Regions from separate parts of the Serratia sarumanii genome, predicted to be linked through region 4. Evidence: predicted binding sites of a transcription regulator. Region 4 holds the regulator's gene; each other region holds the start of a gene.
The links. Region 4 encodes CRP, which controls carbon source genes, mostly activating them, when cyclic AMP is high. Its sites were predicted from a motif close to ATGTGANNNNNNTCACAT; they were not measured.
Positions count from the first base shown of each region.

Region 1 (4,232 bases), 190 kb from region 4:
TCCTCTGTTAGCGCGGGGGCGGCTTATATAAAAAGGGGTAAGCCGTATTTCAGTTGCCTGCAAAGGGTGTTTTATTTGTTTGAAAAAACAGGGTTGTCATTTTCTCAAATTCACCTTGCTCCAGTCAATTTTTAATCTTTTATTTTATTTTTATATTTAAATCAAGGCATTGGGATTTTTTGTGCGTAGTAAAACGCCGTGTGTGCGACAACGAACGCCTGGACCGACAGGCGATGTAGCCAATAAGATAAGCATTTTCTTGTTAAATCGTTGTTGCCAATGACGGCGCGGCGATCGTGGTTTTATTTACCGCTGTTTTTTATTTTTATTTTATATTTTCTTTATTGAGCCTGTATTTATTTTTATTGAGACTCTTCTTGTTTTTATTGGTTGTTTTTAAATTTTATTTAACTCCATTTTATTAAGATTGTTCTGTTACTGTGGAAATAAAGGGGTGATGATCCCCCTATCCCTGTTGCCGTGCCGCAAGACGGATTAACGCGCCTGTAAAAGCGCGTTAATCCACGCTTCACAGACCTCACTCCACTTCGCTAATCCGTTCCAGCGCATCCACCACCAGATCCCAGAATTTATCCTGATCCAGTTTGACCGCCACCTGGGTGTGGCAGTCCGGCGGCGGCGGCGCGCGGAAGTCCGCGACCGTCATGCCCAGCGTCAGGGTGCCGGTGAGTTCGATATCCACCGGCGCTTTGCGCACCGTCATCACGCTCGGATCGATCACGTAGGCGACGGCGCAAGGATCGTGTACCGGCGGGGCGCTGAAGCCCTGCGCCTGTTGGTACATACGGCCAAAGAATGCCAGCAGTTCGCCGACGAAGGCGGCCGGCCGGGTGCCGAGGGCGGCGATGCGCGCGCAGACTGCCGGCGTGGCCAAAGCCTGGTGGGTAAGATCCAGCCCGACCATGGTCAGCGGCCATTTTTCGTTAAACACGATGTGCGCCGCCTCGGGATCGATTTTGATATTGAACTCCGCCACCGCGCTCCAGTTGCCCACATGGTAGCCGCCGCCCATCAGCACCACTTCCTTGACCCGCTCGGCAATGCGCGGCTCTTTGCGCACCGCCATGGCGATATTGGTCAGGCCGCCGGTCGGCACCAGCGTTACGCTGCCGGGCGGGTGGGCCATCACCGTATCGATGATCAGATCCACCGCGTGGCGCGAGTCCAGCTGCAGGTGGGGTTCCGGTAGCACCGGGCCATCGAGGCCGGAATCGCCGTGGATATCGGGCGCCACTTCGATATTGCGCACCAGCGGGCGCGGGCAGCCGGCGGCGAAGGGCACGCCGGTGATATTGGCGATGCGCGCCACCGCCAGCGCGTTGCGCGTCACTTTGTCCAGCGTCTGATTGCCCACCACGGTGGTGACCGCCAGCAGGTCGATCTGCGGATTGCCCCAGGCCAGCAGCAGGGCGATGGCGTCGTCATGCCCCGGGTCACAGTCCAGTATGATTTTTTTCATGATTATTCCTGATGCAGGGAGAGGTTCCCGCAGCATAACGCAGCGCGGCGGCGTGGGATAATGCCGATGGTGCTTTTGTTAACGGCATCAAAGCCTTGCCACTTTTACGATGTAATGAAACGTAAAGCCTGCTCGCCGGGCTTTACCCTGGAGGTTACTCCAGGGTTTACAGTGAGCTTCAGCGTCAATGCACAGAGGAGAGGCGGGATGAGCTTACTGAAAAGGTTGTTGGGGCAAGGCGGTATTAACCGCGGTCATCAGCGCGCGGGCCACGGCGGCGGGCATCATGGCAACCGCTATAACCAGCATGGCGAGCCGGGGCCGCAGTGTCCGGAATGCCGGGCGGTGAATAAATCGGGCGCGCGTTATTGCCACCGCTGCGGTCAGCCGTTTGCCGCGCTGAGCGCCACCTGCGGCCAGTGCGCCGCGCCGCTGCCGCCGGGCAGCCGCTTTTGCCCGCAGTGCGGCGGCGGTGTGCCGTGAACCGGGGCGGTTGGACGCTAGCGTTGCTGCTGGGCGCCATGGCGCTATGGACGCTGCTGGCCTGGGGCGTAGCCGGCGTGCTGGCCTGGCTCCCGGCGTTGGCGGAAGCGGCCGGCGGCGTATCGCTGCCGGTGAACAGCGCGCTGAGCCTGGTGCCGCAGGCGGTGCTGGACGCCTGGCTGCCGTGGCTGAAACAGCTGGGCAGCTGGCTGGCGAGCTATTTTCCTCTGCTGCTGAACTGGGCCGGCTACGCCGTCTGGCTGCTGTGGGGCCTCGGCATGCTGGCGCTGATGCTGCTGGGCGCGCTGGCGCACCGCTATTTGAGCGCCGCTCAGCGATAGCCCTGATAGACCGCCGCCACGCGTTCGAAATAGTCGGTTAGGTAGTTGATGCACACCTGCACCTTCAGCGGCAGTTTGTCCTTCTCGGTATAGAGCGCGTAGATCGGCCGCGGATCCGAATGGTAGCTTTTGAACAGGATCTCGATCTCGCCGCGCTTGATCTCTTCGATCACCCACATCAGCGGGGCGTAGGCGATGCCGGCGCCGTTTTTCAGCCAACGGATCATGGTGGAGGAGTCGTTGGTGACGAAGCGCCCCTGCGGGGAAATGCGCGTGGTGATGCCCTCCGGCGACATCAGTTCAAATTCGCTGTCGGGCCGCACGCTGTACTCCAGCCAGGAAAAGTTGACCATGTCGCTCGGCTTTTGCGGCGTGCCGTGCTGGCTGAGGTAGCTTTTGGCGGCGCACACCACCATCGGCATCTGCCCCAGGCGGCGGGAGAACAGGCTGGAGTCCTGCAGCTCACCGGTGCGGATCACCAGATCCAGCCCGTCGGTGATCAGATCCGGCGCCGGAATGCCGGTCACCAGGTTGACCGTCAGGCCAGGGTACTCTTTCATCATCTCGGCGGTCATGTTCGCCAGCACGTTTTGCGCCATGGTGGATGAGCTGCCGATGCGCAGCGTGCCGGCGGGGGTATTGTTAAACGCATACAGCTGCTCATGCACTTCGCTGACTTCCTGCAGCATGCGTCGGCAGCCCTGATAGTAGATTTTGCCGGCCTCGGTCAGGCCGATGCTGCGCGTGCTGCGGTTCAACAGCTTGACCTGCAGCTCATTTTCCAGTTTCGAGACGGTTTGGCTGATCGATGAAACGCTCATGCCGAGTTGGCGCGCGGCCGCGGTAAACGACCCGAACTCAACCACTTTGGCGAATACCGACATCCGTTTTAATCTTTCCATTATTCACTCTGGCTTAAAAGTGATTTAGATCACAGATTGTTGATGCCTTGATAGTAAGCAGGCTAATATAACGTGGTCGGGTGAATAGACCTTACCAACGTGCGAGAGCGATCGGCAACGCAATCCTGCCGCTCCTCCGGCACCCTCGCAATCCCTGTCGTGGATGTCTGCCCCAAAGTTTAACCTTTTTTCGGGTTCGTGACCTGGACAAGCTGCCTGGTCAAGATTTGTGGCGCGCGCACGCTAAAATGTAAAGAGAATGTGAATGGCGAGACCTGTCTTTCCCCGGCGCAGTGAACAATAAGGAAAAAGTGATGAGTTTGCTTCCGGTTATGGTCATCTTCGGACTGTCGTTTCCGCCGGTGTTTTTCGAGCTGCTGGTGTCGCTGGCGCTGTTTTTCCTCTTGCGCCGCCTGCTGCAGCCGACGGGGATTTACGATTTTGTCTGGCATCCGGCGCTGTTTAACACCGCGCTGTATTGCTGCTTGTTTTATCTGATTTCATGTCTTTTTGTTTGAGGTCGCTGTGAAAAATTTTTCGATAAAAATAACCCGAATCGCGATCACTTTGATTCTTGTGCTGCTGGGCATCGTCGCGGTATTCAAGGCCTGGGTGTTTTACACCGAGTCGCCGTGGACGCGTGACGCCAAGTTCACCGCCGACGTGGTGGCGATCGCGCCGGACGTCAGCGGCCTGCTGACCGACGTGCCGGTGGTGGATAACCAATTGGTGAAGAAAGGGCAGGTGCTGTTCGTGGTCGATCGGCCGCGCTATGAGCAGGCGCTGGCGCAAGCCAGTGCCGACGTCGCCTACTATCAGACGCTGGCGGCGGAAAAGCGGCGCGAGGCCGGCCGCCGCGTGAAGCTGGGCGTGCAGGCGATGTCGCAGGAAGAAATCGACCAGTCGAACAACTCGCTGCAGACCGTGCAACACCAGCTGGCGAAGGCCGTGGCGACGCGTGAGCTGGCGCAGCTGGATCTGGAACGCACCACGGTGCGCGCTCCGGCCGATGGCTGGATCACCAAC
Region 1 covers NZ_CP124750.1:4,479,923-4,484,154, reverse strand. The annotation lists gene uriH (uridine-preferring nucleoside hydrolase UriH) at 539-1,480, opposite strand; gene SSARUM_RS21325 (zinc ribbon domain-containing protein) at 1,688-1,963, shown strand; gene SSARUM_RS21320 (hypothetical protein) at 1,960-2,304, shown strand; gene aaeR (HTH-type transcriptional activator AaeR) at 2,295-3,206, opposite strand; gene aaeX (p-hydroxybenzoic acid efflux pump operon protein AaeX) at 3,521-3,724, shown strand; gene aaeA (p-hydroxybenzoic acid efflux pump subunit AaeA) at 3,732-4,232, shown strand, end outside.
Region 1: a site for CRP is predicted at 3,224-3,241, ahead of aaeR (HTH-type transcriptional activator AaeR). Genes of this name have one in related genera too.

Region 2 (4,232 bases), 640 kb from region 4:
GCTCTGCCGCAGCTGTTGCTCGTGGCGCTGCAGAGCCTCTTGCCGCGCCGCCGTTTCCTGCTGCGCCTGCTGCAACGCTTGCTCCAGCAACCGCAGTTCAGTTTCATGTTGCGCATTCGCCTGCTGCACCCGCAGACTGGCGATCAGCCACCCCAACAGCATGCCGATCGCGACACCGCCAATCCCATAAATCAGACTGGTATCCACCCTGCCTCCTGTTGCACCTTGCCGTTCCGGCGTTTCGCACGCCCATTGCCCGTCACGTTAAGGGGAGGCTGTATGGATGTCCAGCCTGATTTTGCCCGCCGAGCACAATATTGCGCGGCGCTGCGCAATTTAGCGAGAAATCAGCCCAGCCACTGGCTGAGCCACTTGATGCCGAATGCCCCCGGCGCCAGAATGCCGAACGCCCAGATCATCGCCGACGTGACGTTGGCTAACTGGAAATAACGCTGCGGCATGCCGCAAATGCCGCCCACCAGCGGCACCACGGCGCGCAGCGGGCCGAAGAAGCGGCCGATGAAAATGCCCAGCACGCCCCAGCGTTCAAAGAACGCGTGGCCGCGCACCAGCAGCTGCGGATTGCGCGACAGCGGCCACATATGGGCCACGCGATCCTGATAGTGATAGCCGATCCAGTAAGAGAGCCAGTCGCCGAAAAACGCCCCGACGGCGGCGGCGGCCCAAATCGGCCAAAAGGCGATGCCGCTTTCGCCGATCAGCGCGCCCAGCGCCAGCAGGATCACCGTGGCCGGCAGCAGCAGCGACAAAAACGCCAGCGACTCGCCGAACGCCAGGAAGAAGATGATGGGAATGGCCCAGCCTTCGTGCTGACGCACGACGTCGCTGACCCAGTTGATAACGTCATTGAGGCTCAATGCGGGGCTCCTGATACGCGATAATTCGCCGCCTAGGATAGGCCGGGGCGAGTTAAACCCCGGCTAAACGCGCGGCGATTTACTCGAGGTAGAACGCCTGCAGCGCTTCGCGCTGGGCTGCGCCCAGGCCGTATTCCGCTTCCAGCCAGCGGTCGGTGGAACCGTATTGCTGACGGATGCAGCCCAACGCCGTCATCAGGAACTCCTCGCGCGCGCTGAGCACGTAGGCGAATTGCTCCAGCGCCGCCGCATTCAGCTTGATAGACAGTTGATCCAGCATCTGCTCGCGGAAAGTGGCCAGCGTGGTTTCGGTCAGCAGATAGTCTTCCAGCACCGTCGCTTCGTCGGCCCCCAGCGCGAACAGCACCAGTGCCGAACCGACCCCGGTGCGATCCTTGCCGACCGCGCAGTGCTGCACGATGGCGCCGCCGCCAGGATTGCTCAACAGCTGCGCCAGCCGCTGATAGGCCGCATTGCCGAACGGCAGGCGGCGATACAGCTCCAGCATGAACGCCCGGGCGTCGAAGGCGGCCAGCGTCTCGTTGGTGAGCTTCTCCAGGTTGGCGTTGACTTCGCTGCTCAGCGGGTTGGCCGGCACGTGGTGATAGTCGGCACCACTCCACAGAATATCCGGCTTGGCCTGCACCTCGTCGGCATCACGGTAGTCCAGCACCGAGCGCACCGGCACGCCGGCGAGAAAGGCGCAGTCGTTTTCCGTCAGCCGCTCGAGGGAACCGGAGCGGAACAGCAGGCCGCGCTTGATGCGGCGCCCGTCGGCCACGCCGTTGCCGCCGAAGTCGCGGAAATTGATGCCGCCGTCGAGCGGCGCGAGCGAAGGATGAAGCAGGATCTGGGCGGTCATAAACGTCCTCGTTGTTTTTGTTATGACAACGCGCGGCGGCCATCGGCGCAGCGCTGAGGAGTATCACCGTAACAGATTCGCCGCGAATGGAAAAACGGGCCGCGTCGGCGGCCCGTGGGGGAAAGGCGATTACAGCAGGCGGCGGGCGGCGTCCACCACGATCTGCACCGCTTTGCTTTCGGTGTTTTTCATGGTCTCGGCGTTCGGGATCTCTTGCTGGGTGCGGTTGACGATCACACCGGCCACCATGCCGGCGCGCAGGCCCTGGCTGGCGCACATGGTCAGCAGCGTGGCGGATTCCATTTCATAGTTCATCACGCCCATCGCCTGCCATTCTTCCATCGAGCCTTTGAAGCGGCTGACCACACGGCCGGAGTAAGTGTCGTAACGCTCCTGGCCCGGATAGAAGGTATCGGAAGAGGCGGTCACGCCGATGTGCGTGGTGGCGCCGCTGGCCTTGGCCGCTTCCACCAGCGCGGTGGTGCAGGCGAAGTCAGCGACTGCCGGGAACTCCATCGGCGCGAAGTGCAGGCTGGCGCCGTCGAGGCGTACCGCCGCCGTGGTGACCAGCACGTCACCGACGTTGATGTTCGCCTGAATGGCGCCGGTGGTGCCGATGCGCAGGAAGGTGCGAATGCCCAGCTGCGCCAGCTCTTCCACCGCGATAGAGGTAGACGGGCCGCCGATACCGGTGGAGCAGACGATCACCGCCTTGCCGTCCAGCTCCGCGCGCCAGGTAGTGAATTCACGATGGGAGGCCAGATGCACCGGATTTTCCATCAGCTTGGCAATCTTCTCTACGCGCTGCGGATCGCCCGGCACGATGGCAAGCTGAGCCCCTTGTAAATCGTTCTTGGTGAGGCCGAGATGAAAAACGTCAGACTGAGACATACGAGACTCCTCATGGATCATGTTTATTGGGAGGAACAAAAAAGTACTCTACTGAAAATCGCCGCTTAATTTCGTGACGACAATCACTATGAAAAGAGAAACAAATTACATGCTACATATTTTTTGTGATTTTTATCACAAAAAAAGAACTATGACGCATCCAGAACGCGCCGCTAAACCTCAGTCTAGCCGACAAACTCGGCTGCTCCTCGCCCGTTGGTTGCCGGCTGAAACTATTTAGCTCATCAATCCGAAATAACCCCAACTTATCGGTTGCTTAGGGACAAAAAAGCCCTCTAACGCACCTTATGGCACTTACGCGGGGCAAAACGCGTAATAACATGATAAAAAGCGCTTAAAAATGCCGCAAAGCCAGATAATTAGCCGTTTTTTATCGACTTGTCCGAAAGTGCGCCATGCAGCGCCAATAATGGGTAATCTTTCCTATAGTTAATCTCAGCGCTTTTTTCTATTGCACGGAGACCGCAATGAAAACCGAACATGTGATGACATTAGAACAGGCTCAGGGGGGATTCGCCCCGGCCGCCGCGCCATTGGCCGCCTCCGCGATTATCACCGACGAACAGGGCATTCACGCCGGGCAAACGACCATCCCTTCCCAAGGCGATGCGCTGCCGGCCTACGTCGCCAAACCCGCCGACCAGAGCGGCCCTTTCCCCATCGTGCTGGTGGTGCAGGAAATCTTCGGCGTTCATGAACATATTCAGGATCTGTGCCGCCGCCTGGCCAAGCAGGGCTATCTGGCGATCGCGCCCGAGCTCTATTTCCGCCAGGGCGACGCCAACGACTACGCCGATATCGGCGAGCTGTTCCAGCAGTTGGTCACCAAGGTGCCGGATCGTCAGGTGCTGTCGGATCTGGATCACGCCGCGCACTGGGCTATCCGCCACGGCGGCGACGCCGGCAAGCTGGCGATCACCGGTTTCTGCTGGGGTGGCCGCATCACCTGGCTGTACGCGGCGCACAACCCGCAGTTGAAGGCGGCGGTCGCCTGGTACGGCAAACTGGTCGGCGAGAAAACGCTGAATTCACCGAAGCAGCCGGTCGACGTCGCCACCCACCTGTCGGCGCCGGTGCTGGGGCTGTATGGCGGGCAGGACAGCGGCATCCCGCTGGAGACGGTGGAAACCATGCGTCAGGCGATCCGCGCCGCCAACGCCGAGGCCGAAATCGTGGTGTATCCCGAGGTCGGGCATGCATTCAACGCCGATTATCGTCCCAGCTACAACGCCGAAGCGGCGGAGGACGGCTGGCAGCGCATGCTGGCGTGGTTTGCCCAGCACGGCGTCAAATAATTTCCCTCGCATAAAAAAGGGCGCCGAAGCGCCCAATCATCACACCAGTAAATCTATAAGCGGCGGTTTATCCGCCGCACGGCATCACGCTTGCTCGCGCAGGCGCTGTGCCGCCAATACCATGTTGGCCAGCGACTGCCGGGTTTCCGGCCAGCCGCGGGTTTTCAGGCCGCAATCCGGGTTAACCCACAGGCGTTCCGCCGGGATGTTCTGCGCCGCTTTACGCAGCAGCGCTTCAATCCATTCCACGCTCGGCACGTTCGGCGAGTGGATATCGTAGACGCC
Region 2 covers NZ_CP124750.1:219,030-223,261, reverse strand. The annotation lists gene rmuC (DNA recombination protein RmuC) at 1-207, opposite strand, end outside; gene SSARUM_RS01015 (DedA family protein) at 348-878, opposite strand; gene SSARUM_RS01010 (tyrosine-protein phosphatase) at 958-1,740, opposite strand; gene udp (uridine phosphorylase) at 1,870-2,631, opposite strand; gene SSARUM_RS01000 (dienelactone hydrolase family protein) at 3,120-3,947, shown strand; gene metE (5-methyltetrahydropteroyltriglutamate--homocysteine S-methyltransferase) at 4,032-4,232, opposite strand, start outside.
Region 2: a site for CRP is predicted at 2,755-2,772, ahead of udp (uridine phosphorylase). Genes of this name have one in related genera too.

Region 3 (4,232 bases), 2.0 Mb from region 4:
TTCTTGAAATCCTGATACTGACGGTAGGCGCGTTCCACCTGTTCTTCGATGGTTTCCACCGCTTCCGGCAGCAGGCCGTGCAGGTTGAAGTGGCTACGTTCTTCCTCGGTGAAAGCGCTGCCTTTGTTCAGCAGCGGAAATTCCAGCAGAATCGGGCCGGCGTAAGGGATGTAGAGCGGGCGTTTGCTTTCGTATTCTAGTTCCATCAGTTTTACTCTTCACGTATCAGATAACTTTATTGCCGACGATCCTAAAAGATAAAGAGCAGATGTACAGCATTTGTTGCCCGATGATGAACCAGGTTGGCGTAATTATCGACAATCAAATGATTTTTTAACTAAAGAAAGTGTCTCTGGCGGCGTCGGGGCATTGTATTTGGTGGGCGGGGCTGTTAGCGACGGAACCGGATGGCTCCGCCGTTGAGCGCTTAGAACGCGGCGCGGCTGACGTTTTGGCAGCCCAGCGCCGCCAGGGTGACGCGGGTGGCGTCCCACTGACTGATGATCGCCTCCTGCGGTTCGGCCAGCACGGCGCGGCGGATGTTCAGGCAGTCGCCGCCGGAGAGGTTCAGCAGGATCAGCGCGGCCTGCAGCGGCGGCAGGCTCGGGTTGAAGGCGGCGTTTTCCGCATAGCGGCCGGCGTAGATGGTGCCGTCCGCCGTTTCCAGCGCCACGCCGCTGTGGGCGTTGCTGTACGGCGCGTGGCTTCGGTTGGCTGCCGCCAGCGCCGCCTGTGCCAGCGCATCGTTCAGCGCCAGCTGATGGCCATGATCGACCTCGTCCATCAGCAGCGAGGCGACATCGAGATCTTTCGGGCCGAAGGCGTCCGGCAGATAGTCCGCCAGCGTGGCCGGCGCGCGGCCCGGCAGACGGATCTGCAGCTCGCCGCCGCTGTTCAGTTCATTCATAAACTGGCGGCAATGGCCGCACGGCGTGTAGTTGACGGTGACCGAGGCCAGCGCTTTTTCGCCGCGCAGCCAGGCGTGCGTTACCGCACTCTGTTCCGCATGCACGGATTGCTGCAGCGGCGCGCCGCTGAATTCCATATTGGCGCCGAAATAGAGGTTGCCGCTTTGCCCGCGCGCGATGGCGCCGACATGGAAGTGCGATATCGGGGTTAACGAGCAGGCCGCCGCCAGCGGCAGCAGCGCGAATGCCAGCGCATCATCGTCCAGCCCGCAGCCTGTGCGGATCGCCGCCGCTTGCTCGGCCGTGAACATCGCCGGAAAGTCAGGCGCGTCCAGATAGGGCTGCAGGGCGGATTGCAGTGTCGCGGGCAGTGCGCTGAACGCGGTGTGAAAACGCGGATGCATAGAAAGTCTCTCTACAGGTTAACGGGATAACATTCTAGGCAGGCCAGAGACATTAAAGTGTGATTAATGTCTCTTAATTGATGAAATTAGTGCAATGAGATACATAAATGCGAGATGTATCGCAAGTTTCACCCTGTTCAACTGAACAGGTGCAGCAGCACCGGGAACAGGAACGGTGCCAGCAGCGAGGTGATGATGCCGCAGATCACCAGCGCCAGCGAGCCGAAAGCGCCTTCCTGGTAGTCCATCTCCGCGCAGCGTGCGGTGCCCAGCGCGTGGGACGCGGTGCCCATCGCCAGGCCGCGCGCCGAGTGGGTGGTGATTGTCAACAGGTTGAACAGCGTATGGCCGAACACGGCGCCGAGGATACCGACGAAAATGACGCAGACCGCGCTGATCGCCGGAATGCCGCCGAGCGAGTCCGCGACGGCCATGGCGATCGGCGTAGTGACCGATTTCGGCAGGATAGAGGCGGCGATTTCCGGCGTGGCGCCCAGCCACAGGGCGATGGCGCCGCCGCTGATCATGGCGGTCAGGCTGCCGATGAAGCACACCGCGATAATCGATTTCCAGCGCGCGCGGATCTGGTGCAACTGCTCATACAGCGGGAAGGCCAGCGCGACGACCGCCGGCTGCAGCAGATCGTTGAGGATTTTGCTGCCCAGGAAGTAACGCTCATAGGGGATGCCGGTGAGCAGCAGCAGCGGGATGATCACCGCCATGGAAACCAGCAGCGGATTGAGCAGCGGCATATTCAGCTTGCGCGCCAGCCAGCGCGCGGCGAAATAGACCGCCAGCGTCAGCGGCAGCGACCACCAGATTTCATGGATCATGAGTTACCCTCCGTGTCGTCGGGTTTGCCGGCGATGCGGCGCTCGCGATGAAAATAATGTGAGGTATAGCCGACCACCACCAGCACCATCAGCGTACTGATCAGGCAAGAGATAACCAGCGGGCCCAGATGCGCGACGATCTGGTCGTAGTATTTCATCACCCCGACGCCGATCGGCACGAACAGCAGCACCATGTAGCGGATCAGCAGATGGCAGCCGGGTTTAACCCATTTGGCCGGCATAATCTGGGTAGAGAGCAGGGCGAACAGCAGCAGCATGCCGAGAATGCTGCCGGGAATGGCGAACGGCAGCAGCGCCGCCAGCGCGTTGCCGACGAACAGACAAAGGTAGATGAGGAGCAGAGCCCTCAGGTATTTCCAGCATAGTGTGAGCACGTTGGCCATTGTCTTTTCCCGTTTAACCGATGCATTCATCATACAATTAAACTGTGAGCCATGCCACAGATCGCGCCATGAATTCTCGCTATGGGCGCCATGCCCGATCGGCGGGTTGACAGCCCGGAATGGCCGCTACGCGCGGATTCAGCGCGCGTCTTCGGCGGTTGCCGCAGCCTGTTCTGCCAGCCGATGGCCAAGGAAGAAAAACAGCAGGCTAAGCAGCGCGCAAACGATCAACATCACGAACATCAACGGCGGCGCGGCATAGCTGAGCAGCATACCGCTCAGAACCGGATTGATGGCGCCGCCCAGCGCGCTGAGGTTTTGCACGCCATAGTAGCTGCCTTTCAGATGCGGCGGCGCGATAAAGTCGATGAACATGTATTCCACCGGAATGACGATGATTTCGCCGAGGGTAAACACCGCCATCGCCACCATCCACAGCCAGACCGCCTGGCCGGCCATCATGAAACCGAGCAGCCCGACGATGAAAAACAGCGTGCCCAGCACCAGCCAGCGCAGCATGTTTTCCTGGCGCATGCCGCGGCTGAGCAAGTATTGCAGGGCGATAACGATGCCGGCGTTGACGATCATTACCAGCCCGATGATTTTGTAGGCGAACTCGGCGCTGGAGACGGTGATCAGGTACTGCGACAGATAGCCGGTGAACTGACCGAACACCACGGCGCCCAGGGTGCTGCCGAGAGTGAAGTAGATAAGCCGCCGATCGCTGCGCAGGATAGTCACCGTCTGGCGGAAGTTGGGGAGCGCCGCCGGTGCGGCGGCGGTTGGCGCCGGGCGCTGTTCCCGGCCGCGCAAGCGCAGGCTCAGCGCCGCCACCGTCGCCAGCGCCAACCCGCCCGACAGATAAAACGGCAGCAGCGGGCTAAGCCCGGCCACCAGCACGCCGAGCGCAGAGCCGATCGCCCAGCCGACGTTGACCAACGTATAGTTGATAGAGAAAGCCTTGATGCGCTGCTCGACCGGCAGCCAGTCGGCGAAGCAGGCCTTGATGGTGATACTCAGCACCGAATAGCAGGTATGCAGGATCGCCAGCACCACGATGACGCCGCCGGGGCGCGGGATCCAGGGAATGGCGAAGAAGCTCAGCGCAAACAAGACAATCGACAGCAGGATCAGGCGGTTTTTGCTGAATTTGTCCACCAGATAGCCGCCGTACAGGCTGGCAAGGATGCCGAGGGTCAGGCTGACGCCCAGGATCACGCCCACGCTCTTCGGCAGCAGATGGAAATGCTCGGTGAGGTAGATGGTGATGAACGGCAGCGTCACGCCGCGGCCGATGGTCAACACCAGCGAACTGGCCAGCAGTACGTTGATCAGCGAGGGGAATCCCTTCATTCGAAGCCTGTTTATGCATACAGTTATGGGCGATGCAGATAACATAGCGTATTTTGGCGAGGACGGAAGGGGAAAGCCGATAATTAGGTTAAAAACAGAGGCTGCGTCGCCAGCCTCGTCAAAAACAGCACTATTTACCGTGTTCGGCCTGCAGCGTGGCGAACCACGGCTGGACGAAATCGCTGCTGCTGCCCCAGCCGGGGATGATCTTCGCCAGCCCGGCGACGTTGACCGGCCCCGGCTGCGCCAGCAGCAGCGCTTGCGGAATGACCGTCGCTTTGAACTGATAGCTGTCCGGCGTGCTTTCCCCGGCGATCTTGTTGGCCACCA
Region 3 covers NZ_CP124750.1:1,568,132-1,572,363, forward strand. The annotation lists gene SSARUM_RS07485 (NAD-dependent malic enzyme) at 1-206, opposite strand, end outside; gene cdd (cytidine deaminase) at 428-1,312, opposite strand; gene SSARUM_RS07495 (CidB/LrgB family autolysis modulator) at 1,450-2,145, opposite strand; gene SSARUM_RS07500 (CidA/LrgA family protein) at 2,142-2,549, opposite strand; gene SSARUM_RS07505 (MFS transporter) at 2,688-3,902, opposite strand; gene SSARUM_RS07510 (sugar ABC transporter substrate-binding protein) at 4,033-4,232, opposite strand, start outside.
Region 3: a site for CRP is predicted at 1,370-1,387, ahead of cdd (cytidine deaminase). Genes of this name have one in related genera too.

Region 4 (4,232 bases):
CAACAGCCTGATCGAATCTTTTGTACTGCGCGAAGGCACCGATTACGGCGAGCACGAACGCTCGCTGGAACAGAAGGTGGAGGACGTGCGCCGCCAGCTAAAAAACGGCGAAGTGGTGCTGGTGTGGTCGGAACTGCACGAGAGCGTCAACATCATGCCGCGCGGCCAGTTCCGCGCCGGGCAGGAAGAAATTTAGTGGCGATCGGTTCTATGACTGACGGAAAAAATCAGGTAACAATGGGGCATTGCAAACCAGCGCGCGCCATTTTTTCCCGAGATAGAGAGCGTCAACAAGAGCCACAATAATCCCCTGACGCCGGCGCATTCAACACGGAGTGACAACCACCATGTCTGCCAAACATCCCGTTATCGCGGTGACCGGTTCCAGCGGCGCCGGCACCACCACCACCAGCGTGGCGTTCCGCAAAATATTCCAACAACTCAACATCCGCGCCGCCGAGCTGGAGGGCGACAGCTTCCACCGCTACACCCGGCCGGAAATGGACGCGGCGATCCGCAAGGCGCGCGATCTGGGCAGACACATCAGCTATTTCGGCCCCGAGGCCAACGACTTCGGCCTGCTGCAGCAGAGCTTCATCGACTACGGCAAGAACGGCACCGGCCGCTCGCGCAAGTATCTGCATACCTACGACGAAGCGGTGCCCTACAATCAGGTGCCGGGCACCTTCACCCCGTGGGAACCGCTGCCGGCGCCGACCGACGTGCTGTTTTACGAGGGGCTGCACGGCGGTGTGGTCACCGAGCACCATGACGTGGCCAAGCACGTCGACCTGCTGGTCGGCGTGGTGCCGATCGTCAACCTGGAGTGGATCCAGAAACTGATCCGCGATACCGGCGAGCGCGGCCACTCCCGCGAAGCGGTAATGGATTCGGTGGTGCGTTCGATGGAAGACTACATCAACTACATCACGCCGCAGTTCTCGCGCACCCACATCAACTTCCAGCGCGTGCCGACGGTGGACACCTCCAACCCGTTCGCCGCCAAGGCGATTCCCTCACTGGACGAAAGCTTCGTGGTGATCCACTTCCGCGGGCTGGATCAAATTGACTTCCCCTATTTGCTGGCGATGCTGCAAGGCTCGTTTATCTCGCACATCAATACGTTAGTGGTGCCGGGCGGCAAGATGGGGCTGGCGATGGAACTGATCATGGCGCCGCTGGTGCAGCGGTTGCTGGAAGGCAAGAAGATCGAATAAACGCGTTGAGCGCGGCGCCGGGCCGCGCTCCGCCTCGATTACGCCGGTTGGCGGATCTCGAAGCTGTGGGTTACCGTGGCGGCCTTGTTGAGCATCAGCGCCACCGAGCAATATTTCTCCGCCGACAGGCTCACCGCTCGCTCGACGATCTTGTCGGTCAGGTCCTGGCCGGTAACGATGAAATGCAGGTTGATATGGGTGAACAACCGCGGAGCTTCTTCGCGGCGCTCGGAGGTCAGCTTCACCTCGCAGTCGCGCACGTCGTTGCGCCCTTTTTGCAGGATGGACACCACGTCGATCGCGCTGCAGCCGCCCACCGACATCAGCACCATCTCCATCGGGCTGGGTGCTTTATCGCCGGCGTTGCCGTCCATCAGCACCTGGTGGCCGGAGGCCGATTCACCCAAAAACGTTAACCCTTCCACCCATTTAACTCTTGCCTGCATTCTGGTCACTCCGGTTGATTTCTTAAAATCAGAGTACGCTTTCGCATAGAAACAGGCAACGTAACCTGATGCTAATCATGCTGAAGCGAGACAACACGAGACACCCGCCTTACTCTGTGCTACAAACAGAGCCGCAATAAATCTTTCCGGGACACTGAATTTCAGGGAAACGCCCAGAGAAAGGCTCCTTTACCGGTATGTTAACAGAATGTAGCTTGCAGCGCTTACGGCAAGTTAATATGCTAGAGCGACAGCGTATTTTTATGACACGCCTCAAAACTTGCCGGTAGCCCTCGCTCATGACTGTGGCTACAGGCGGGTTTTACAGGGAACTCTGACCCCTGTGACACAAGGCAGCGATAACAACAGAGGATAACAGCGAATGGTTCTCGGCAAACCGCAAACAGACCCTACTCTCGAATGGTTCCTGTCTCATTGCCATATCCACAAATATCCATCGAAGAGTACGCTGATTCACCAAGGTGAAAAGGCCGAAACGCTTTACTACATCGTGAAAGGCTCCGTCGCGGTGCTGATCAAGGATGAAGAAGGTAAAGAGATGATCCTGTCCTACCTCAACCAGGGGGATTTCATCGGCGAGCTCGGATTGTTCGAAGAAGGCCAGGAGCGCAGCGCCTGGGTTCGCGCGAAAACCGCCTGTGAAGTGGCCGAAATCTCCTACAAGAAATTCCGCCAGCTGATCCAGGTGAACCCGGACATCCTGATGCGTCTGTCCGCCCAAATGGCGAGCCGCCTGCAGGTCACCTCCGAAAAAGTGGGCAACCTCGCCTTCCTGGACGTTACCGGCCGCATCGCGCAAACCCTGCTGAATCTGGCGAAGCAACCCGACGCCATGACTCACCCGGACGGCATGCAGATCAAGATCACCCGCCAGGAGATCGGCCAGATCGTCGGCTGCTCGCGCGAAACCGTTGGCCGTATTCTGAAAATGCTGGAAGATCAAAACCTGATTTCCGCCCACGGCAAAACCATTGTCGTCTACGGCACCCGTTAATCCCTGAAGAAACGGCGCAATCTGCGCCGTTTTTTTTATCTGCTCTCTGCCATGTGGCGCCGCCTGATCTACCACCCGGAAATCAACTACGCACTGCGACAAACGCTGGTGTTGTGCCTGCCGGTGCTGTTCGGCCTGCTGATAGGCCAGCTGCAGCTCGGCCTGATGTTCTCTCTGGTGCCCGCCTGCTGCAATATCGCCGGTCTGGACACGCCGCATAAGCGCTTCTTTAAACGGCTGGTGGTTGGCGGCTCGCTGTTCGCCTTCAGCAGCGTGCTGCTGCAACAGGCACTGCTGTGGCACGTGCCGCTGCCGGCGCTGATGCTGGGCCTGGCGCTGCTGCTCGGCGTCACCGGTGAAATCAGCCCGCTGCACGCCCGGCTGTTGCCGGCGGCGCTGGTGGCCGCCATCTTCGCCCTCAGCACGGCCGGCACGGTGCCCATCTGGCAGGCGCCGCTGCTGTACGCCATCGGCACCGTCTGGTACGGCTTATTCACCTGGTTCTGGTTCAAGCTGTGGAAAGAGCAGCCGATGCGCGAGACCCTGAGCCAGCTCTACCTGGAACTGGCGGACTATTTCGAAGCCAAATACTCGCTGCTGACCCAGCACACCGATCCGCAAACCGCGCTGCCGCCGCTGCTGGTGCGCCAGCAAAAGGTGATGGATCTGATCAGCCTGTTGTACCAACAGCTTAATTTCCTGCCGCACGCCAACAACCTCGAGCAAAAGCGCCTGCAGCGCGCCTTTCAGGTGGCGATGGATCTGCAGGAGCACATCACCGTCAGCCTGCATCTGCCGGAGGAGGTGCAAAAACTGGTGGAGCAGAGCCAGGCCGAAGCGATCATTCGCCGCAACGCTCAGGTGATCGCCGGCCGGCTGCGCGTAGTGGCGCACGATATTCTCTATCATCAACATTCGAAGCGCTTCTCCATGGCCCACGAGCTGGCGGCGCTGGAAAAAATGGCGGCGCAGCATCCCGATAACCCGGTCGGCCAGTTTTGTTATTACCACTTCAGCCGCATCGCCCGCCTGCTGCGCACCCAGCATCCGCTATACCGCCGCGACCTGATGTCCGGCCAGCACCGCCTGCCGTTTTGGCCGGCGCTGGCCAGCTATCTGTCGTTCAAGTCCACCGCCCTGCGCAACGCCGCGCGGCTGGGCGTGACGCTGGCAGTCGGCAGCAGCCTGGGTGCGGTGTTCAATCTGCCGAAGCCTTACTGGATCCTGCTCACCATCATGCTGGTGAGCCAAAACGGGTATAACGCCACCCGGGTGCGTATTCAGCACCGTGCGCTGGGCACGATTGCCGGGCTTTTGCTGGCGGCCGGGCTGCTGCAGCTGCAGTTGCCGGAAGGCGAAACGCTGAGCATCATGTTGGTGATCACGCTGCTGGCCTACCTGGTTTCGCGCAAGAACTACGGGCTGTCGGTGATTGGCTTTACGGTCACGGCGGTTTACACCCTGCAGCTGCTGGCGCTGAACGGCTCGCATTTTCTGGTGCCGCGCCTGATCGATACGCTGATCGGCTGCGTGTTGGCGTTCGGCGGCACCATT
Region 4 covers NZ_CP124750.1:4,669,996-4,674,227, forward strand. The annotation lists gene SSARUM_RS22190 (YheU family protein) at 1-196, shown strand, start outside; gene SSARUM_RS22195 (phosphoribulokinase) at 348-1,217, shown strand; gene SSARUM_RS22200 (OsmC family protein) at 1,256-1,663, opposite strand; gene crp (cAMP-activated global transcriptional regulator CRP) at 2,046-2,678, shown strand; gene SSARUM_RS22210 (YccS/YhfK family putative transporter) at 2,730-4,232, shown strand, end outside.